DNA from 2 places in the Desulfovectis peckii genome. Region 1 is predicted to be linked to the other one. Evidence: riboswitches for the same ligand, from Rfam matches in the RefSeq annotation. Region 1 holds a riboswitch; the other holds the start of a gene.

What was found. A riboswitch is a leader RNA that binds a small molecule or an ion and turns the genes downstream of it on or off. The one in region 1 is predicted to bind glycine.
Region 2: another riboswitch for glycine. It lies ahead of ACZ5NG_RS06570 (alanine/glycine:cation symporter family protein); the one in region 1 lies ahead of gcvT (glycine cleavage system aminomethyltransferase GcvT).

What each region holds. Positions count from the first base shown of each region.
Region 1 is NZ_AP042409.1:1,830,164-1,841,550, forward strand. Features, by position in the region: gene nth (endonuclease III) at 1-167, shown strand, start outside; gene trmL (tRNA (uridine(34)/cytosine(34)/5-carboxymethylaminomethyluridine(34)-2'-O)-methyltransferase TrmL) at 168-632, shown strand; gene ACZ5NG_RS09070 (SLC13 family permease) at 728-2,233, opposite strand; gene ACZ5NG_RS09075 (cation diffusion facilitator family transporter) at 2,589-3,545, opposite strand; gene ACZ5NG_RS09080 (alpha/beta fold hydrolase) at 3,710-4,567, shown strand; gene gcvPB (aminomethyl-transferring glycine dehydrogenase subunit GcvPB) at 5,029-6,492, opposite strand; gene gcvPA (aminomethyl-transferring glycine dehydrogenase subunit GcvPA) at 6,489-7,832, opposite strand; gene gcvH (glycine cleavage system protein GcvH) at 7,832-8,221, opposite strand; gene gcvT (glycine cleavage system aminomethyltransferase GcvT) at 8,256-9,350, opposite strand; glycine riboswitch at 9,483-9,557, opposite strand; glycine riboswitch at 9,561-9,666, opposite strand; gene ACZ5NG_RS09105 (small, acid-soluble spore protein, alpha/beta type) at 9,852-10,067, shown strand; gene ACZ5NG_RS09110 (hypothetical protein) at 10,064-10,360, opposite strand; gene ileS (isoleucine--tRNA ligase) at 10,519-11,387, opposite strand, start outside.
Region 2 is NZ_AP042409.1:1,321,363-1,332,749, reverse strand. Features, by position in the region: gene ACZ5NG_RS06620 (DUF2512 family protein) at 1-311, shown strand, start outside; gene speD (adenosylmethionine decarboxylase) at 371-763, opposite strand; gene ACZ5NG_RS06610 (cold shock domain-containing protein) at 1,030-1,227, shown strand; gene pepF (oligoendopeptidase F) at 1,500-3,281, shown strand; gene ACZ5NG_RS06600 (hypothetical protein) at 3,555-3,947, shown strand; gene ACZ5NG_RS06595 (M18 family aminopeptidase) at 4,261-5,583, shown strand; gene brnQ (branched-chain amino acid transport system II carrier protein) at 5,809-7,128, shown strand; gene ACZ5NG_RS06585 (hypothetical protein) at 7,241-7,399, shown strand; gene ACZ5NG_RS06580 (uracil-DNA glycosylase) at 7,410-7,574, opposite strand; gene ACZ5NG_RS06575 (glycosyl hydrolase family 18 protein) at 7,666-8,808, shown strand; glycine riboswitch at 9,084-9,185, shown strand; gene ACZ5NG_RS06570 (alanine/glycine:cation symporter family protein) at 9,303-10,694, shown strand; gene ACZ5NG_RS06565 (NAD(P)/FAD-dependent oxidoreductase) at 10,901-11,387, shown strand, end outside.

The sequences.
Region 1 (11,387 bases):
CGGAAAAAGAGCTGATGCAGTGCCTGAAAAAAGAAACTTGGCAGCCGGCTCACCATTTGCTGATAGCCCACGGCCGGAAAATATGCACCGCCCGCAACCCCAAATGTGCTGTCTGCCCGCTGCAAAAACTTTGCCCAACACACCAAAAAAGGAAAGAGGAGAATTAAATGCACGTTGTATTAGTTGAACCGGAAATACCCGCCAACACGGGAAACATTTCCCGCACTTGTGCGGTAACGGGAACGACTTTACATTTAGTAAAACCGCTGGGGTTTTCCACCGATGATCGCCATTTAAAAAGAGCGGGACTGGATTATTGGCATTTGCTGGATCTGCACTACCATGACAATTTTGCCGCACTGCAGCAAAAATATCCCAACGGGAGATTTTGGTACGTCACCACCAAGGGAAAAAAGTATTACACCGAGCCGCGGTATCAGCCCGATGACTTTTTGGTTTTCGGCAAAGAGACTGCCGGACTGCCCCCAGAGCTGTTAGCGGCCAATCCCGATTACTGCATTAGAATACCGATGATTAACAATACTCGCGCCCGCTCACTTAATTTATCTAATTCGGTGGCAATTGTGCTGTTTGAAGCTTTACGTCAGTTAAATTTTAATGGCCTGGAATAAGAGCAAAGGCTCTCATCCAGGCCATTAATTTGATTGCAATAATTGTATCGGTTATATATTATATCAATTACGGTGATTAGTGCAGCTTTAATTAACTAAGGCAATAATGCCGGTACCCCTAGCAGCGGCCAAACAGTTACCGAGAATACACCAATCATTATTACGGCGAGAATGGTAAACGGTATACCCATCTTAAAGAATTCGCTGACACTAAACTGGTTAGACTGATAAGCAATGGCGTTCGGGGCAGCACCGACCAACAGCATGTAAGGCAGAGCGGCAGCTGCCAGAGAAGCGAACAGAATCAGATATGGGTTAACCCCTAGGTAATTGGAAATAACCAGCGCTACCGGCAGGGTAATGGAAATAGCTGCCACGTTCATAATAAAGTTGGTTAAAATGATAATTAGGAAAGCAATTGCCAGTACAAATACTAACCAGTGAGATTCTTGGAACATTCCCAACCAGTGTACCGCCATCCACTGAGCAGCTCCGGTTTCCCAGAGGCACAAACCGATACTCATGGCACCGCCGAATAACAGGATGATGTTCCAAGAGATATTCTTTTCTAAGTCTTCTTTGTTAAATATTCCGGTAATGAACATAATACCTACTGCAATTAAAATGGGCACTGCCCGCCCCATGGCGGCCAAAGCCGGTACAAAACTTTGCAAAGCCAAAATAGCAACTACCGTTAAGGCTAAAACGGCGACAAAGACTTCCTTCTTAGTAAGCGGTCCCATTTCGGCATAGATCTCTTGGGCCTTCTCTTTCAATCCGGGTATATTTTTCTTCTCCGGTCTGTAGAATACATAAGCTAATAAGAACCAGGTAACAAAAGTCATTACGATACCAAAAGGCCCCATCATTTTTGTTACTTCAGCAAAGGACACATAATTACCGGTAAACTCTTGGAAGAAACCGGCGGCTACTGCGGTACGGGCCGCACCAAGCATGGTAATCATACTACCGGCACCGGCAACATAAGCCATACCGATGAACATTGCTTTACCAAATTTACTCGGCTTTTCGTCTTCATCGTACATTTTTAAAATGACCATCATCAGCGGAAACATGGTTGCCGCCACAGCTGTATGCGCCATCAGTAAGGTAAGTCCGACCGTTACCAAAAAGACGCCCAGCAGAATCTTTCTGGTATCCTCGCCTACTATAGTAAGCATTTTAAATGCCAAACGGTTGGTTAAACCCACCTTGGTAAAAGCAAGACCTAAAAACAGTGAACCCATAATGAAAAATACCGAAGAATCCGCCATATTACCAAATGCCTGATCGGCGGGTCGAATGACAAATGCCACTTGAATCACTGCGATTAAAAGACTGGTCACACCGATTGGTATTACCTCAAAAACCCACCAAATACCTGCCAGTAAAAACAATCCAATGGCCAGTTGGCCTTCTCGGGAAAGTGGAAAGACTTCCCCGGCGGGATCCACTGCCGGTGTTAATTCAGGTAAAAAATAGAAAAGAGCAAATGCTGCTATCCCGGCAAATATTGCCGACACCCGTTTCCAATCGAAAGAAGGCTTTTGCACTTCTATCGTCTTGGCAGCGGACGTTGCTTTTGCGGTGTCAACTGACATCCCAATCACCTCTTTTAATTAACTAACTGTAGAGCTTAAGTAAAGCCTGTCACTTAAACAAGGTGCTGTCATATTTTATTTTTGCTTAAAAATAATACTTTTTTCCGAAAAGCCGGTAATATTATAAAATAAAATGTGCTTACATTACAATGGTTTAGTTTTCCAGGCATCCCTCCTTAATAAGCAGTTTATTATAAACGTGCTTGTGTAAAAAGTAACTAATTTTCTTTTGATTATATTATTAATATCCTGTTTTGACAACACTTTTGTCACTGCAAAGACAAAAAAAATTTCACCGCAGCGCTTGCGGTGCTTATTTTTAAAGCCTTTTTGATAAAAATACACTGTATTACACTCAATCTTGCTTGCCATTGTGTGCAGACCGGGGGGTACAGGGCGCGTTCTTTTGCTCACAATCACAAGCCGCTTGGCATCCTTCACAGTCCTGCGGCGGCTGACACGGTTCACTGTGAATGAGAATCTCACTTTGCGGCAGCTTTTGCATTAAATCATTTTCAATGTCATCACATAGCCGGTGGGCACTGACCACATTTTGACAGCGGGGGACAACCAGATGTAAATCAACATGACGCTGCGGCCCCGCCTTGCGGGTGCGCAGGTTGTGATACTGCACTATTTGCCGGTTATAGCTATCCAGTACCGCTTTAATTACTTCCTCCTCTTCTTTAGGCAGTTTTGCATCCAATATGCTGTTAATGGATTCACGCATTAAATCAAAGGCCGCCTTTAATATTAACAGCGCGACAAAAATAGCGATAACGGGGTCAATAATCGGCTTACCGGTAATCATAATCAAAATAATGCCAACAAAAACACCCAGTGAAGTATATACATCGGTGCGCAGGTGCCAGGCATCTGCCACCAAAGCCGGCGAATCCGTCTTTTTGCCCACCTTCATTAATTTACTGGATATTATCCAGTTTACCGCGCATGAAATACCCATAATTAAAAGCCCCAGCTCTAAGGCCACAATTTCACCGGAACCTTGCAAAATTTTCTGTATAGCGTGCCACAAAATTCCTGCCGCCGCGGCAATAATCAGCAGTGCCTCTAATATGGCGGCTAAATTTTCAAACTTGCCGTGACCGTATTTATGCAATTCATCAGCCGGCTTAGCCGACTGACGCACGGATAAAAAGGCAATGATCGCTGCCAACAAGTCCAAACCGGAATGAATAGCCTCTGATATGATACTTACTGAGCCCATAAATATGCCCACCGTCAATTTGCCGGTGGTTAAAAAGGTATTTGAGATAATCGACAGGCGGGCCACTTTTATCTTTTCATCCATGATTACACTTCCTGTTTGTCAAAATAATTCTTATATAATATATATAAAATTACACTTAAACTCAACACCTTTGTAAAAACATTTAGAATAAATTTCAAAATGTGATTGATAATGATTTTAATTTACGATAAAAATACAAAAAAAAATATTAAAAAGGAAAGCCTATGATGATTAGTAAACAAGTAAAGAGTGTGAAGTTTAACCTTAGGGGCATCAATGTCAATTGCTATACTGCAGGTCAATCCGGCTCTCCGATCATTCTTTTGCACGGTGCCGGTGTAGATTCAGCCGACATATCCTGGCGGGAAATTATTTGGCCACTGTCAAAAAAACATCGTGTATTTGCCCCTGATCTTCCTGGATATGGCAAAAGTGATAAGCCGGATGACGTGGAATACTCGCTTTCATTTTATGTAAGTTTTTTAGATCAATTGGTTAACGCCTTAAATCTAAAACAAGTAAATCTGATTGGGCTTTCTCTCGGTGGCGGCATTTCTCTTGCCTTTACATTGAAAGAACCCTGGCGGGTAGATAAATTGGTAATTGTAGGATCATGGGGACTTTATTCCAAACTGCCTTACCATCTTTTGTCCTACTGGTATACCCAATCACCGTTTAACGAACTGTCTTATAGGTTGGCGGCAAAGAGCAGAAGGCTTGTAAAGTGGATCTTGCTGTACAGCTTGTTTGGCAGTAGCGATAATCTTTCAGACGAACTGGTAGAGGAAATACTGGATGCGCTAAAAGATCCCCATGCCGGCAAAGCATTTATCTCTTTCCAGAGAAGTGAGATTACCCGAACGGGCTTGAGGACGGATCTGGCGGTAAGGTTATCGGAAATTAAAGCACCCACACTCATCGTCCATGGGACAAATGATCCCGCCGTTCCTGTTAAATATGCCAAAAAAGCACACCGGAAGATAAAAGGTTCGCAGCTTTATCTTATGGAAGGGTGTAAACACTGGGCACAAAAAGAAAGGCCGGAAGAGTTTGTGCGGGTGGTGGATAGGTTTTTGTCTTGATAAAGGAAGCGCGTTCTCGCAATTGTAACATTCCTTATATCGGGCCGGCATAGAAGCCGGCCCCTACCATTTTATTGATTTTACTGTCCACATTTAAGGGAAAGCTTCTTCATGTCTGCGCGTTCATACAGATGCAACATTTCTTTTGACGCCAAGGCATTTACCGAAGCAAACGATTAGCCGGCTAATTCAAAGAGCATTGCTAACGGAGGATTAGCGCCGAGGACTGTTTGAGGAGCTTTGCTCCGAGTTCACTTTCTTCTGATTAAAAAATTAAGGATGAAAGTACACGGCCGCCCGCCCGGAGGCGGCGGAGCTCGTTCATTTTTATGTGCCGGCGTGTTTGCGTAGTGTAAATGGCCTTGGCGGCCCTTAAGCGAACGTTCCTTTAACTACACAAAAAAGGCTAAAGCACAACAAACCTTTAGTTCGCAGTACTTTAGCCTTTGCATGCAGCAATTTTAAGGCCGATAATATTTGCTTTGATACTTTAATACCGGCTTACGGGCGGCGGTTACTTCATCCAAGCGGCCTATCGGTGTGGTGTGCGGAGCCGACTTAAGCAGTTCCGGATTAGTTTCCCCTTCTTCGATTATTTTTATCACGCTTTCCGCAAACGCATCAATTGTTTCCTTGCTTTCGGTTTCCGTCGGTTCCATCATCATTACTTCCTCAAATATCAGTGGGAAGTAGATCGTCGGCGGATGGTAACCGTAATCCAGCATGCGCTTAGCAATATCTAAGGTGGTGACGCCAAGTTCTTTAAAATTCTTCGGCGGCTGGCAGACAAACTCATGCATGCAGGTGCGCTTCACCGGAATTCTCAATTTGTCGCTCAGCAAATGCATCAAGTAGTTGGCATTTAATACCGCATGCTGGCTGACTGCTTTCAGCCCCTCGGCACCTTGTGACAAAAGGTAGGTATAAGCCTTGATTACCACGCCGAAGTTGCCGTAAAAGCCATGTATTTTGCCGATAGACAATGGACGATTGTAGTCTAAACGGTATTGATCGTTTTCTTTAACAATTATCGGTTTGGGTAAAAACGGCGCCAGTTCTGCCTTCACACCTACCGGGCCGCTTCCCGGGCCGCCGCCGCCGTGTGGGGTGGCAAAGGTTTTATGCAGATTGAGGTGCACAATATCAAAACCCATGTCACCGGGGCGGGCAATGCCCATAATGGCATTCATATTGGCTCCGTCATAATATAGCAAGCCCCCGGCTTGGTGAATGATGTCTGCGATTTCTACAATGTTTTCTTCAAATAAGCCCAATGTGCTGGGGTTGGTAAGCATCAAAGCAGCGGTGTCTTCATCTACTACTTTGCGCAGCTCATCCAGGTCAACATTGCCCCGCTCATCAGATTTAACGGTTACCACTTTAAAGCCGGCCAAAGCGGCAGTTGCCGGGTTGGTACCGTGAGCGCTGTCCGGCACAATTACTTTGCTGCGGCTTTCTCCTTTATGCTTTAGGTAAGCTTTTACAATCAGTATGCCGGTAAGTTCGCCGTGTGCACCGGCAGCCGGCTGCAGTGACATAGCATCCATCCCGGTCAGTTCACACAAATACTGCTGCGTGTTATACATCAATTCCAAGGCACCCTGTACCGTTTCTTCCGGCTGATAGGGGTGCAGCTGCGTAAAACCGGGCAGGTTAGCCATGTCTTCACAAATTTTGGGGTTGTATTTCATGGTGCATGAACCTAGGGGATAAAAGCCAACGTCTACCCCGTAGTTGAGACGGGAAAGCCTGGTAAAGTGGCGTACGGCATCCAATTCACTTACTTCCGGCAGCTGCGGTTCATCTGTACGCAAATTGTTTTCCCCCAGTAACTCTTCCAGCGGTTTTTCCGGCACATCGTTATCCGGCAGCTGCACTCCTTCCCGTCCGGGTTGGGAAAGTTCAAAAATTAGTTTTTCCGTCATCTGGCATCACCTCCCAGTACCGCAACCAGTTTGTCAATTTCCTCTTTGGTTCGTTTCTCTGTAACACAAAAGAGCATGTGGTTTTGCAGCTCGGGATAAGCCTGTCCTAAATCCCAACCGCCGATAATGCCGGCATCCAGTAGGCGAGCGTTAATTTCTGCCGGCGGTTGCGGCACTTTAACCACAAATTCCTTAAAGAACGGCGCATTCCAAGCAACCTCAAAGCCAAGCAATGAAGTAATTTGCTGGCAGGCGTAGTGTGCTTTTTGCAAACACTGCTCAGCTACCTGTCTAAGGCCTTTTTTACCTAATAAGCTTAAGTGCACAGTGGCGGCCAAAGCACACAGTGCCTGATTGGAGCAGATGTTGGAAGTGGCTTTTTCCCGGCGAATGTGCTGCTCTCTGGTCTGCAGGGTAAGTACAAAGCCCCGGCGGCCCTGCCCGTCCTTAGTTTGACCGACTATCCGGCCGGGCATGCGGCGCATTAATTTATCGGTGCAGGCTAGATACCCCAAATAAGGACCGCCGAATGACAAGGGTATGCCCAGGCCTTGGCCGTCACCGACAACAATATCCGCCCCACAGCTGCCCGGTGTTTTCAACACCCCTAAGGCAACGGGATCACAAACCGCTATCAAAAGAGACTTGTTTTTGTGGGCCAACTCAGCTGCTTGGGTTAAATCTTCAACGACGCCAAAAAAGTTGGGATAAGGAATAATCACCGCCGCAACATCTTTGTCAAGCTGTTTTTCCAGCTTTTCCAGATCGGTGCGTCCTTCGTTGAGCGCAATTTCTTCTACCTGCAGCTCCTGCCCCTCGGCGTAAGTCTGCAGTACTTCGCGGTAGGCCGGGTGTGCCGCCCGCGACACCAGTACTTTATTCCGCCGGGTGGCAGCGGAAGCCATTAAAGCTGCTTCCGCCATTGCTGATGCCCCGTCATACATTGACGCATTGGATACATCCATGCCGGTTAATTCGCAAATCATCGTTTGATATTCAAAAATTGACTGCAGCACTGCCTGACTGATTTCCGGCTGATAAGGGGTATAAGCAGTGTAGTATTCTGTTCTGGACAAAATGTGTTTCACCGCACTGGGGATATAGTGATCATAGGCCCCGGCCCCTAAAAATATAGTGTAATCCTCAACGGTTTTATTTTTCTTGGCCAAAGCGCCCAAATGACGGGTCAGTTCTAATTCAGAATGAGCCTTGGGCAAATTTAAGGGTTTGTTTAGTTTTACTTTTTCCGGAATGTCACTAAAAAGCTCGTCCAGCGAATTAAGTTTTAGAGCGGCCAACATTTGGCCGCGCTCTTCATCAGTATGAGGATAAAATTTCATTAGGCATTCTCCTCTAAGAAAGCTTGATACTCTTCAGCGGAAAGCAAGTCGTCTAATTCTGACGGATCGGAAAGCTCCAACACAACAATCCAACCCTCACCATAAGGGTCGTTATTAATTGTTTCCGGAGCTTCTTCCAAAGCCTCATTTACTTCCACTACTTTGCCGCTTAGCGGGGTAAAAATGTCAGATGCGGCTTTTACCGATTCCACAACTCCAAAGGTATCATCTTTTTCTAAAGTGTCGCCTACAGCGGGCAGCTCTACAAAGACAATATCGCCTAAAGAATCTTGAGCATAATCGGTAATGCCAATGGTAACACGGTTGCCGTCAATCCGTACCCATTCGTGTTCCTTACTGTACTTTAAATCACTTGGTACATTACTCATAAAATAACCTCCTCATTATTATTGTTATGTTATATTATTTTCTTTTGTAAAAAGGTTTAGGGACTACTTTAGCTTTTACCGGTTTATTGCGAATGATGACATCCAGTTCCGTATCTACTGCTGCATACTCCGGTTTTACATAAGCTAACGCCAAATTTGCATTTAATGTGGGAGCAAAGTTGCCCGAGGTAATCCAGCCGATTTCCTCACCATTGACTTGCAATTTATAGCCGGTCCGCGGCACTCCCCTTTCGATCATTTTCAGGCCTACCAGTTTATGGCTGACACCCTGCTCCTTAATTTTAATCAAGGCATCTCTGCCGATAAAATCTCCTTTATCAAACTTTACTGCCCAGCCTAAACCGGCCATCAGTGGGTTAATGCTCTCTGTCATTTCATGGCCGTAAAGACCCAATGCCGCTTCAAACCTTAAAGTATCTCGCGCTCCTAACCCGGCAGGCACCACACCTTCTGATTCCCCTGCTTTTAAGATGGCATGCCATAATTTTACTACGTTCTCCGGTTCGCAGTACAGTTCAAAACCGTCTTCCCCGGTATAACCGGTGCGGGAAACCAGGCAGGGTACTTCGGCCACTGAACCGATAGCAAAACGGTAAAATTTAATGGTAGCCAAATCCAGGCTGGTTAAGCTTTGCAGTACTTTTTGCGCCACCGGCCCCTGCAAAGCCAACTGCGCGTATTCATCGGATTTATCCGCCACTCCTACATCCGGAGCGGTTAGGTGCTGTTTAATCCAAGCGAAATCTTTATCTTTATTAGCAGCGTTGACCACCAGTAAATAACGATTGTTTCCCAAGTAATAAATTAAGAAATCATCAATAATCCCGCCGTCTTCCTTAACCATCAGCGTATACATCGCCCGTCCGATTTCCAGCTTGCTGACATCGTTGGTAACTAAGTGCTGCAAAAAACCTAGTGCCCCGGGGCCTTCCACCAATATTTCTCCCATGTGGGAAACATCAAATAGCCCGGCGGCATTTCTTACGGCCTGGTGTTCTTTAATAATGCCCTGATACTGTACCGGCATTTCCCAGCCACCAAATTCAACCATTTTAGCCCCTAATTCAACATGAACAGCGTAAAGCGGAGTCCGCTTTAATTCAGCCATGATATTACCTCCGTTTGCGTTTTTTGAATTATGGTTAGATTTTGAAAACTCTGTCTTGTATTATTTTCCTTGGTTCAATATTATTATAACCTAATGCACAAAAAAAGACAGAGTAAATCAATATGCTGATTACTCTGTCCGGTTTACCTGAGAGATTTTCCTCGGCTCGAGGTTTCCCCTTTGGTGTCCAGTTGGAACTCTCCAGAGCTACGTCCGGTGACAGTTTGTTGGCCTGAGAGTTTCGGTCATCGTCCAGCAGCGAATAACCTTGCTCCTTCGGCGCCCGGCAATACCGGTGCTCTCCTGCCACTTTCATCCGCAAAACATATTTTCTTTTTAAGGCATTATTCGCTGTCAGTAGATTTTCTCCTGCTTAAAATTAATAAAAATCTAAGCATTTTTTATTGCCAAACGGTATTTTATTACGGCTCATATTTTATTATCAAGCGGCCTATACTAACTTTACGATATGATTAATACTATCTGCGGAGATGAGTGAAAATGAAACGAGCTAAAAAAGTTAAGGAACCCACCAAAGAAGACCTGCTAAGAATGGAAATTGCCGAAGAACTGGGCTTAGGTGAAAAAATACGCACCTACGGTTGGGGTGCGTTAAATGCCAAAGAAGCCGGGCGCATCGGCGGTATTATCACGCAGCGAATTAGAAAAGGCTTAATTACCGATTATAAAGCTAAAAACCCTTCAAAAAAAAGTTAATCTTTTTGGATATTTGGAAATTGTATTACTTTCCCCGGTTTTTTCTTCGTTTCTTTGGTTTGTACCGGAGAACCGCAGGAACTACAGCCCTCGCAGCCGGTCCCTGTTATATCTATCAGGTCGGCCTCTAAAAGTTCGCTTAATATTCGGTTAGTCAGTTCTACCGGACTGGTATTATATGTAAAAGCGCGATCAACATGATACAACAATGACACCATTAAATTTTGCAGTTGTTCAGTACTCATTTGCATAACTTTCTTCGGATAAACGGTACATTTCAGTATTTTAACCACCCCCACGTTGCAATAATCTTAACATAATTATCTAATTAAAAACAACTAACTAATTGTAAATCGCATATTAATTAATGGAAAAATTATCCCTTCGCCTGACATAAAAAGGCGGGGCAAACTATGGTTTGCTCCGCCTATATGCTTTTAAGTTTATTAGCCTATTGGTTTTGTATTACCGATGCACAGCGCGGACACAGCGCCGGGTGTTCTGTATTTTGACCTACTTCTTCATGGTACATCCAGCAGCGTTCACACTTTTCACCGGCTGCCTTTTCTACCTTAACAGCCAGGGCAGGAACGGTTTCACTGGCTTTGACATCAGCGGGCAACCCCTGATGCAAATGGGCCTGTGAGGTAATGAATAACACAGCCAGTTCTTCTTCCATCGGTTTTAAGAACTGATACAACTCGTCATCCGCATAAACGTGCACCGCTGCTTCTAATGAATTGCCGATAAATTTCTCTTGGCGGGCATTTTCCAGGCTCTTCAATACTTCGGACCGGATCTGCATTAAGCGATCCCATTTTTGTTCCAAATCGGCATCTAAATATTCTTCATTTACCTGGGGCATATCCAGCAGCTGCACACTGATCGGGCTGCCCTCCGGTTTAGGCATGTAACGCCAAATTTCTTCGGTAGTGTAAGCCAAAATCGGTGTCAGTAAGCGCACTAAGGCATCTAAAACTTGATACAGTACCGTTTGTGCCCCGCGGCGTTCTTTGGATTTAGCCGGCATGGTATATAAGCGGTCTTTAATAATATCCAAATACCGATTGCTCATATCCAGCACGCAGAAATTATGAACGGCATGATATACCACATGGAATTCATAATTATCATAAGCTTTGATTGCTTTTTCAATCAATCTATGCAGCCGCAGCAGCGCCCAACGGTCAAGTTCATTTAATTCTTGATAGGGCAGGCTGTCTGCTGTCGGATCAAAATCGTTTAAATTGCCCAGTAAAAAGCGGGCGGTATTGCGTATTTTACGATAGGCTTCGGACATTTGTTTTAAAATATTATGTG
Region 2 (11,387 bases), 510 kb from region 1:
CCATGACTATAACGGAATCATTAATTACGGCATTGGTACTAACCGTTGCCGCTTACCTGATTGGGGACTTATGGATTTTGCCCAGCTTTAATAATACTGCGGCCACAGTAGCGGATGCCGGTATAGCGTTTATCGCCATTTGGCTGATGAACTCGGTGCTGACCCGGGATCCGATTAACCTAACCGGACTGTTGGTTATCTCTTTGGTTATTGCCGCGGCAGAGTACTTTTTCCATAAATATGTTGCCCTTACTGTAACCAAAGAGGGAGAAACATTGGCCGAAGCCCCGGGCAACCAAGAAGAACAGTAATAAAAAAGGCTGTGGCACAACGATTTAAAGTGTCGTAGTGCTTCAGCCTTTTTTATTGCCTAATTTGCGGCGGTTTTTTTCCGCAACTTTAAATTCTTTAAACCCCTGCTGATTTCTATTACATGGGCGTCCTCCGCATCTAAGTATTGAGCAATACTCTCTAATGCCGTCCAAGGGTCTACATCGTCACCGCAGGTAAAAATATCAACTGCCGCATAATCTAATTCCGGCCAGGTATGGATGGTTAAATGTGATTGGGCAATCACAACCACACCGCTTACACCATGAGGTTCAAAAGGGTGAAATACCACTTTTAAAATTTGGGCCTCAGATTTCTTGGCCGCCGCGATCATCATTTCTTCGATACCTTTCACATCGTTTAACTTATCCGGGTTGCAATCCCACATTTCTGCCAACAATTGCACGCCCAAGGGTTGTCCGAGTACTGCCAATGCTCTAACCTCCTTCAACAATAATATTATTATAGAAGTAATTGTTGTTTATATCCGGAAAAGTTAGCCAACCCGGAAATATATGGTAAATTCTATTAATTTCACCTTTAGATATTTGCTTGCTATTTAGAAGATTTAATGCTAATATTAAAATTGTTAAAAAGGATGACTTCACTGAAACACTTTGGCCTCCTTTTAGCGGGTTAGGTTTCAAAGATGTTTTGTGGTAGTCCCTTTTTAAAGAAATTTCAAGGAGGCCAAATTTAATGCAAGGAACAGTAAAATGGTTTAATTCAGAAAAAGGTTATGGTTTTATCCAAACTGATGAAGGCAACGATGTTTTTGTTCATTTTTCCGCAATTCAGATGGACGGTTTCAAAACGCTGCAAGAAGGGCAGAAGGTAGAATTTGAAATTGTCGAGGGCAACCGCGGTCCACAAGCGGCAAACGTGGTTGTACTTTAATAAATACAGTAACCTTTGAAGAAAAACCGGAAAGGCATTTCCCGTTAGGGAAGTGCCTTTTTTGTTGTCTTTTTGCTGCATGATATCGGGGGAATTTGGCATAACTATTTGTGTAAGCCAAAATAAAGGAGTGGCAGGAAAAACTGAAAAAAATTAGAAGATATAGCAAGTTAATTCTTTTAGGCTTTATCACCGCTATGCTTACCTTTATAGGGTTAAACTTTGCTCTGCCCTATACGGATGCATTTTTTTGGAAAAAGGGGGATGCGGAAATGAACAAGGTTGATGAACGATACACTTGGAATTTAGAGGACATTTATGCCGATGATGAAAAGTGGGAACAGGACTTTAAAAAAGTAGAAGCACTGATCGGTGAAGTTACTGCCTACCGGGGAAGGTTGGGGGAGTCGGCGGATACCCTGTTAAATGCCTTAAAGGATATTGAACAACTGCAAATGCTTAACGAGAAGTTATTTGTCTACGCCAGCATGCGCCTAGACGAAGACAACACCAATGCCAAATACCAGGCCTTAAAGGATCGGGCCGTCGGCTTAAACACCAGAGTAAATGCCGCCATTTCTTTTTTTCTGCCGGAATTACTCTCCTTGCCTACGGAGACCGTAAATCAATATAAACAGCGGCCGGATTTTGCAGACTATCGGTTTTTCTTAAGTGAAGTAATTCGTCAGAAACCCCATACCCTTTCTGAAAGTGAAGAACTGCTGCTTGCTCAGGCAGGCGAGGTGATGCAAGGGCCGGATAAAATTTTCCGCATGCTCAACATTGCCGATATGAAGTTTCCCACCATTAAGGACGAAAAGGGAAAGGATGTGGAAATTACCCACGGCAATTATCAAACCTTAATGTTGAGTTATGACCGGCGGGTGAGAAAAGACGCCTACAATGCCTTATACAGCGCCTATCGTGCCCGTCAAAATACGCTGGCCGCAACATTGAGCACCAGTGTAAAAAAGGACATCTTCTATGCCCGGGCACGCAAACATCCTTCGGCCATGGAAGCGGCATTATTTGCCGATAACGTTCCTACAGGGGTTTATGATAACTTAATTAAAACGGTACGGGCTAATTTAGATCTGTTACACCGCTATGTTGCTTTGCGCAAAAAAATACTGGGTGTAGATAAACTGTACATGTACGATATTTACGTCCCACTGGTTAAAGACGTGCAGTGGAAAGTGGAATATCCCGAGGCGGTAGACTTGATTACCAAGGCGCTGCAGCCGCTGGGAGAGGTTTATATTCAGGACTTAACCGCCGGGCTGAATTCCGGTTGGGTGGATGTCTATCACCGTCCGGGAAAAACCAGCGGCGCGTATTCCTGGGGGCCCTATGGCGTGCATCCGTATGTGCTGTTAAATTACGATAACAACTTAAATGACCTTTTTACCCTGGCGCATGAAATGGGACATGCGATGCACTCATATTACGCTTACCGCCAGCAGCCCTATATCAACGCTCATTATTCCATTTTTACCGCTGAGGTGGCCTCTACCTTAAATGAAACCCTGTTAATGGACTACCTGCTGAAAAACATAGATGACAAAGAGAAAAAACTGTACTTAATTAACCATTATTTAGAAACAATCAGAGCTACCTTGTACCGGCAAACGATGTTTGCCGAGTTTGAAAAGATTATCCACGAAAAGGCGGAAGCGGGAGAACCGTTGACGGCAGAATCAATGAGTGCCATTTACCATCAATTAAATGTCGATTATTACGGAAATGATATTGTAATTGATAAAAATATTGATTTGGAATGGGCGCGCATACCGCACTTCTATAACGCCTTTTATGTTTACAAATACGCCACCGGGCTGTCGGCGGCAATCGCCTTGAAAAACCAAATTATTGAACAGGGACAGCCTGCCGTTGACCGATATCTGAACTTCCTAAAGAGCGGCGGCTCGGATTATCCGCTGAACTTACTGAAAGCTGCCGGTGTAGACATGACTTCGCCTCAACCGGTGCAGGACGCGCTGGATCTGTTTGGGCAGCTGTTGGATGAGCTGGAAAAAACGGCAGCGGTAGAATAAACCCTTGGGCCATAGTAATATGACGGAAATGCTCCTCTGCCATGGGAGGGGCATTTTTATTTTTAGTTAGCCCCTAGGCAACTTTTAGGCAGGACAAAAAATCAGAAAGTGCAGGCAGCATTTTTTAATGGCAAAAAATGCTCAATAATGAATTGTAAAAATTAACTTAAAATATAAATATCTTCAAAACCCCTTTTAAAATTAAGCAATAAGTGGTATGCTATTTGCAATAGATTTCACAATCACAAAATTACAAAGAAAAGGGGGATTAACATGAAAAAAATAAAAGAAAACGATATTGTTATCTGGGAGCCTACGCAAAAAGTAGGACTGCATAAAGAAAAAGTCGGCCGGGTGGTGTCGGTACATGAGGATAGCGTAGATGTGTGGCGCTGCTCCTGTATGCAGCTGATTAATCTGCCAATTAGCGCAGTGACGGTAATCGGGAACATTGACGATGATGAATTTTTAGAAGACGCCAACAATATTTGCAATGCCTCGTGTGTACATTTGCAAAAGAGAATCCAGCGGTTAGATATTGCCGAAGACACCAAAAATGAGCTGCTGAAAATTTTAGGCCGCATTGTAGTTTACAATGACATTATCAGATTGTCCGAAAAGCAGTTTTGCCCCGATGAGTGTACGGAAGACCTTTCGGTTAGTTAAAGCCAGATTTGTGAACAAAAGGACATGTCTGTGGGGCATGGAAATTGGGGCCGGCCTTTACCTTTCGGTTAGAGGCCTGGCGCCAGGATAGTAATGAAAAGCACCTTTAGGTGAAAAGATAATATTTCGTTAAAAAGCAGGGAACGCTCTTGACAGTGCTGCCGCTTCAGATATGCAGGACGGCCAAGGTGTTCCCTGCTTATGTTTTAGCAAAAGTTACATTCATGGTTGTAAGGAAACATCTATAATTACCCATTTAAACCACCGTTTCGGTTATAATGATCAAAGAATGATTAAGAGGGGAGAATTACAGGTGGTGACAGAAAAAAGGCTGGCTGCGGAATTAATTGATTTTATTGATCGCAGCCCCACGGCCTTTCATGCCGTGAGTGAGATGGAAGCCGTTTTAAAGAATAACGGCTTTAAAAAATTGCATTTAAGGGATAAATGGGACCTAAAGCAGCGGGGGAAATATTATGTAACGGCAAATTCTTCCGCCTGCATTGCCTTTGTTATCGGGGAAGGCAGTATTGCGGAATCAGGCTTTAAAATAATCGGGGCCCATACCGACAGCCCGACTTTTTGCATTAAGCCCTATCCGGAAATGTCGGCGGACGGTTACTTAAAACTCAATACCGAAATCTATGGCGGCCCGATTATTAACACTTGGTTAGATCGTCCGCTGTCCCTGGCCGGGCGGATTACCGTGCGCAGTAATAATCCGCTGTGGCCGGAAAGCAAGCTGGTAAACATCAAGGGTCCGCTGCTGGTTATTCCCAATTTAGCCGTTCATTTAAATCGCAGTGTTAACGACGGGATAAAATTAAACGCGCAAAAAGACACCCTGCCGATAATCAGGCTAATTAATGATCAACTTACGCCGCAAAACTACTTGTTAAAACTGTTAGCCAGGGAAGCAGACCTACCGGAAGAGGATATTTTGGATTTTGACCTGTTTTTATACGAACATCAAAAGGGAAGTATCATTGGCAGTGATCAGCAGCTGATATCCGCTTCCCGCATTGACGACTTGGCTATGGTGCATGCAGGGCTCAAAGCATTGTGCGGCGCCAAGCCCAAGTCCGGGGTCAATGTGTTGGCCTGCTTTGACAATGAAGAAGTTGGCAGCAGTAGCAAGCAGGGAGCGGATTCGCCGCTGCTGGCTACAGTGTTGGAGAGAATTGTATTAGCCGAGAACAAAAATAAAATTGTGCTATCCAGTAAGCACCGGGAAGATTATTTTCGCGCGGTGGCCAACTCATTTTTCATTTCAGCGGATATGGCTCATGCGGTACACCCCAACAGTCCGGAAAGGCATGACCCGGTAAACAAACCCCGGATCAACTGCGGACCGGTGATAAAAATCAATGCCAATCAAAGGTATACGTCAGACAGTGATTCAACGGCGGTGTTTGCTTCTATCTGCCGGGAAAACAACATTCCTTATCAAACCTTTGTTAACCGTTCGGATTTACGAGGCGGTTCTACTATTGGGCCAATTACAGCCAGGCATTTAAACATCCGTTCCGTAGATATCGGCAACCCCATGCTGGCGATGCACTCAATAAGAGAATTGGCCGGTGTAAAAGATCATCTTTATGTTTATCAAGCTTTTGTAGCTTTTTACAGCATGTAAAACTAAACGAGCGAACAAAATTAAGCTTCTGCCGTCGGCATGAAGCTTAATTTATTTTTTGTACAAATCACAATCAAGTTGTGTAAAAATATAGACAATTTGAAAAGTAATATAAATAATTGACACTCGGTGTAAATTAGTTTAGGATATAGGTTATTGTACTGCCGAGATGTTTGATACTCACCCTGGACAAGCTTTATTTTTGCAGCATGGAGGAGGGTTTTCATGAAGTTAAGTAACAGAGAGATATTTGTTACCGGTTTGGCCTTATTGGCTATGTTTTTCGGTGCCGGCAACCTGATCTTCCCGCCAATGTTAGGTAAACTGGCCGGGGAAGATCTTTGGCTGGCTGTTTTTGGTTTTATAGTTACCGGTGTAGGGTTGCCCTTGTTAGGGGTTACGGCAGTGGCTATGGCAGGCGGTGACTTGGAAAAGCTGGGCAGCAGAGTAAACCCCTTGTTCGGTAAAATTATTACTACCGTGGTGGTACTTTGTATCGGCCCGCTGTTGGCCATTCCGCGTACTTGCGCTACCACTTATGAAGTAGGGGTGGCACCCTTTTTAGGTGACTTAAGCCCCGGCATGTCGTCTCTGGCTTTAGCAATAACCACGGTGATATTTTTTGGTATTGTTTTAGCGTTTGTTTTACGTCCCAGTCAAATTATTCATAATTTGGGGAAAATACTTACCCCGTTTTTACTATTATTTCTCGGTATTATTATTTTTAAAGGCATTGTTAGCCCGGGTGCAGGCATCGGTGCAGCAAATTATAGCACACCCTTTATTCAAGGCTTTTTAGAAGGTTACAATACGATGGATGCGTTAGCGGCGACAATTTTCGGTTTGGTTATTGTCAACTCGGTTAGAAACAAGGGTGTTACCGATAATAACGAAATCGCCAAAATAACCATCATAGCCGGAATTGTTGCTGCAGTTGGTTTAGGTTCGGTGTATATCGGTCTGGCCTATATTGGGGCTACTACCGGTACATTGTATGCCGGTGATAACCAAGGGGAATTGCTTTCCTTCATGTCTGAATACTTACTTGGTTCTTTTGGTAAAGTTGCCATTGCTATAGGCATGGCTTTGGCCTGTTTAACAACGGCCATTGGCCTGGTTGCCAGCTGCGGCAGTTTCTTTAGCAGGTTAACCAATAATCGTGTGAGCTACAATACGATTTGTATAATTGCTACTTTAGTTAGTGCACTTCTGGCAAACATGGGTTTAGCCACTATTTTGGAAGTGTCGGTTCCGCTGTTGGTAACAGTATACCCCATCGTTATTGCTTTAGTATTGCTGGGCATTATACACAACCTATTTAAAGGTAAAAAGATCGTCTATGTAACTACCGTCGGCATTACTACAATATTAGCATTAGTAAACTTGGCGGCATCAATCGGCCAACGACTCGGCATTCAGCTTGGGCTGGATAAGCTCTTAGTTTACTTGCCCATGCACGATCAGGGGTTGGGCTGGGTAGTGCCCGCTTTGATTGTGTTTGTTGTTGGCACCTTGTATAGCGCGGTATCCCAGACACAGCACTGATATCTTTGTTGCCGGGCCCTGTGGAATAAAAAGCACAGGGCCTTTTCTTTGTGCAGACAGGTTTTCATAGATATTATGCTTTTCGGTTATCCTATTTGCGGGAGGCGATTTGATGAGCAAAAGGAAACCTGTTAAGCGCGCAAATGACGAAAAAATAAGTTCTTATGATCCGCCGACCTTTAAAGTTAAGGGGCTGACGGAACAAAACCTTGCCCCTGAACAGGGTAGCGGCAGCTACATGAGTACAGACAAAAGTTTGAAAAAAGATTAAATAATAACCGTTATTTCGGCTGATAACAGGCACAGCCCTTACCTGTCGTTCTGAGCACAACCACGGACGGCAGGTATTTTGTTTTGATACCGTAAGCCTTGCAGCCGTTGGGAAAACGCTTGTCCCAGGTGATATAGAAATAGCGGCATTTGCGGCAAACAACTCTTTCCTGCATGTAAGCTTTTCTCCTTTCCTAGCCAATTACCGAAAGCAATACACCTTGATATGAATATAATACAGTATTTAAAAGAGAAAGGGGGAGGGCATTGCTGATACATGTGGTGCAACCGGGGGAGACAGTACAGATGATTGCCAACAGATATCAAGTTAACATGCAAAGAATTATTGATATAAATGCAATCTATGAATTGCCCCATCTTATTTCCGGCATGGCTTTGATTATTCCCGGTGATGCTGGCAATCAATTGCGGGCGATAGAAGTTAATGCCTGGATGGAACCAAGTTATTATCAACAAAACCCAAGATTAATTGATGAAGCCGCACCGTCCTTAACCTATATCAGCCCCTTTAGTTATCAAGTTAATGCGGACGGCAGCTTACAGCCTTTAGATGATTTAGCGGTAATAGAGGCAGCGAGAGAGTATAATGTAGCAGGTTTAATGGTGTTAACGAACTTAGGGGAAGGGAACTTTGATCCCCAAATAGCTCATGCTATTTTGTCAGATGAAAACATTCAAGACCTTTTAATTGGCAACATCCTGCAGGTTTTGAAGGCAAAGGGTTATTACGGAGTAAATTTTGACCTTGAAAGAATTCCGCCCGAAGACAGGCAATTATACAATGATTTTGTAGCTAAAGCCTATGCCCTTTTACATTCTGAAAATTATGTGCTATCAACAGATTTAGCTCCCAAACCCTATGACATAACCACCGGAGAATGGCATGGGGCCCACGACTATGCCGCTCAAGGCAGGATTAATGACTTTGTTGTGTTGATGACCTATGATTGGGGATATGCCGGAGGCCCACCCATGGCCGTTGCCCCGATTAATGAAGTAAGAGAAGTGCTTGATTATGCAGTTTCAGTCATTCCACCGGAAAAAGTAATGTTTGGCATACCGCTGTATGGTTATGACTGGACACTGCCTTATGCACCGGGCGGCGAATGGGCGGTTAGAGTTACTCCGATAAGTGCGTTGCAGTTAGCCGCTCAATATGGGGCCACCGTTCAATACGATGAAGAGGCACAAGCGCCGTACTTTTATTATACAGATGAAAAGGGAAGCAGCCATGTTGTTTGGTTTGAAGACGCTCGCAGCATTCAAGCCAAACTGGAACTAATTAACGAATATCAATTAAGAGGGGTAAGCTATTGGCAGCTGGATAACAGTTTTCCGCAAAATTGGTATATATTAAACCATATGTTTTCAATTATTAAGAGAATATAAGCAGTTACGGTTATTTAAAATATATTGCCGTGCTCTCCTTGGCTTTGAGGGGAGCATATTTGGTATCCGCAGATACAAAAAGGGACTTATAGACTTATAAAAGTCAGAATATTAGAATATTACTTCTAACTGTTGCTATTTCCAAGAGTTAGAATTATAATATCCTACGTAACAACCGCATATGGACACTGAATGATGCCTGTGGGAGAGCGGCCGAAAGGCCCACCGAAGGAGCTAAACTCTCAGGTGCTTTGTTAAAAAGCGGAACCACCGGCGGACAGGACTCTGGAGAGACCCTTACATAATAAGGGCGCCGAAGGGGCAAAACAGTCTGTACAGCTGTTCAATCTCTCAGGCAAAAGGACAGAGGAGGCTATACAATTAGTTAGTAAATTTAATGCTGACTAATTGCTTCTTTGCCTGTTGCTTTCAAGAGTCAAATCATTTCTGATTTGGCTTTTTTATTTTTTAACAACAAAGTAGGAGATGAGGCAATGAACATTATGGATTTGTTACAAACTATCGACGCTTATATCTGGGGGCCGCCGCTTTTAATTCTTTTGGTGGGGACAGGGATTGTACTTACATTTAGGCTTAAACTGCTGCAGGTAAGTAAACTGCCGCTGGCATTAAAACTTATTGTCACTGCTAAAAATGACGGTTCCGGCGATATAAAAAGCATCGGTGCCCTTTGTACCGCCTTGGCGGCTACCGTCGGTACCGGCAACATTGTCGGGGTGGCTACCGCTATTTATGCCGGCGGCCCGGGGGCCCTTTTTTGGATGTGGCTGGCAGCCTTCTTTGGCATGGCTACCAAATATGCCGAAGGACTGTTGGCTGTTAAATATCGCACGGTAGATGACAACGGGCAAATTTCCGGTGGGCCGATGTACTATATTGAAAAAGGTTTGGGCCCTAAATTCCGCCCATTGGCGATAATGTTTGCCATAAGCGGTATTTTAGTTGCCTTTTTTGGCATCGGCACCTTTCCCCAGGTAAACGCCATCGTATCATCGGCAGAAAACTCCATGGGCATTCCCGTTTATCTTACTGCCGCTGTAATTACCTTGTTGGTAGCCTTGGTAACCATTGGCGGTATTAAGAGAATCGCTAATGTTACCACTAAGGTTGTGCCTTTTATGGCTGTTTTTTATGTTGTTGTCTGCCTGGCAGTTTTAATAATGCACATAGAACAATTGCCGGCGGCAGTTAAACTGGTAATCAACGGTGCCTTTACCGGTACTGCCGCAACCGGCGGCTTTTTAGGAGCAACCGTAATGATGGCTATTCAGTTCGGTATTGCCCGGGGCGTCTTTTCTAACGAATCCGGTCTGGGCAGTGCCCCGATTGCGGCGGCGGCGGCAAAAACCAAATGGCCGGCAGAACAAGGTTTAATTTCCATGACCGGTACTTTTATTGATACAATTATTATTTGTACCATGACCGGCTTGACGTTGGTAGTTACCGGCGTGTGGTGCGGTACAGCCGAAGGTGCGGCGATGACCCAATTGGCCTTTGCCTCCGGGTTCCCGGCGTTTGGACCCCACCTTTTAACGATCGCTATTGCCTTTTTTGCTTTTACTACCATCTTGGGGTGGAATTACTACGGCGAGCGCTGCTGTGAGTATTTGTTCGGGGTAAAAGCAATTATGCCTTACCGCATTATCTTTATAGTTTTAGTGGGCTTGGGCGCTTTTCTTAAACTGGATATGATTTGGATAATTGCCGATATAGTGAACGGGTTAATGGCCATCCCCAACTTAATTGCCTTACTGGGCTTAAGTGGCGTGGTAGTGGCGGAAACAAACCGCTACCTGAAACATCTTCAAGAAGAACAATCTAATGTCAAGGCAAAAACTGAATTAAAGACAGCCAAATCAAATTAATAAATAAGGGTGTGCTTTATCACACCTTTATTTAATTTGCCTTGGCAATTCTATTTAGTGGGTATATAATTCTAATTATGTTGATGGGGATCGGTTTTTAAATTTTTTCCTTTTCTTACAATAAATAAGTTTGCTATATAATTTTAGTTGGTATATAATGTAACTTTGGGATGTTAAAAGACTAATATAAGCTTGGAGTGAAAGCAATGAGCAAAGGGTATGACGTAATTATTGTAGGGGCCGGGCCAGCGGGTATTTTCGCTTGTTATGAACTTTCCTTGAAAGCGCCTTCTTTAAAGGTATTGTTGATTGATAAGGGTAGGGACATATACAAGCGCAGCTGTCCGATGTTGGAAAAAAAACTGGAAAAGTGTCCGCCGGCTAATGAGAAAAAAGATTACGCCGGCTGTATTCCGGCATGTTCAATTACCAACGGTTTTGGTGGTGCCGGGGCATACTCGGACGGGAAATTTAACATCACTACTGAATTTGGCGGCTGGATGACCGACTATCTGCCTCCTTCTGAAGTTTTGAAATTAATTAACTATGTAGATGAAATTAACTTAAAGCACGGTGCGCCGTCAGAAATTACCGATCCTACTTCGCCGGCGGTTAAAGCCATCGAGAAAAGAGGACTGGCAGTGGGTCTTAAGCTGCTTAGGGCCAGGGTCCGTCACCTGGGTACCGAGCGCA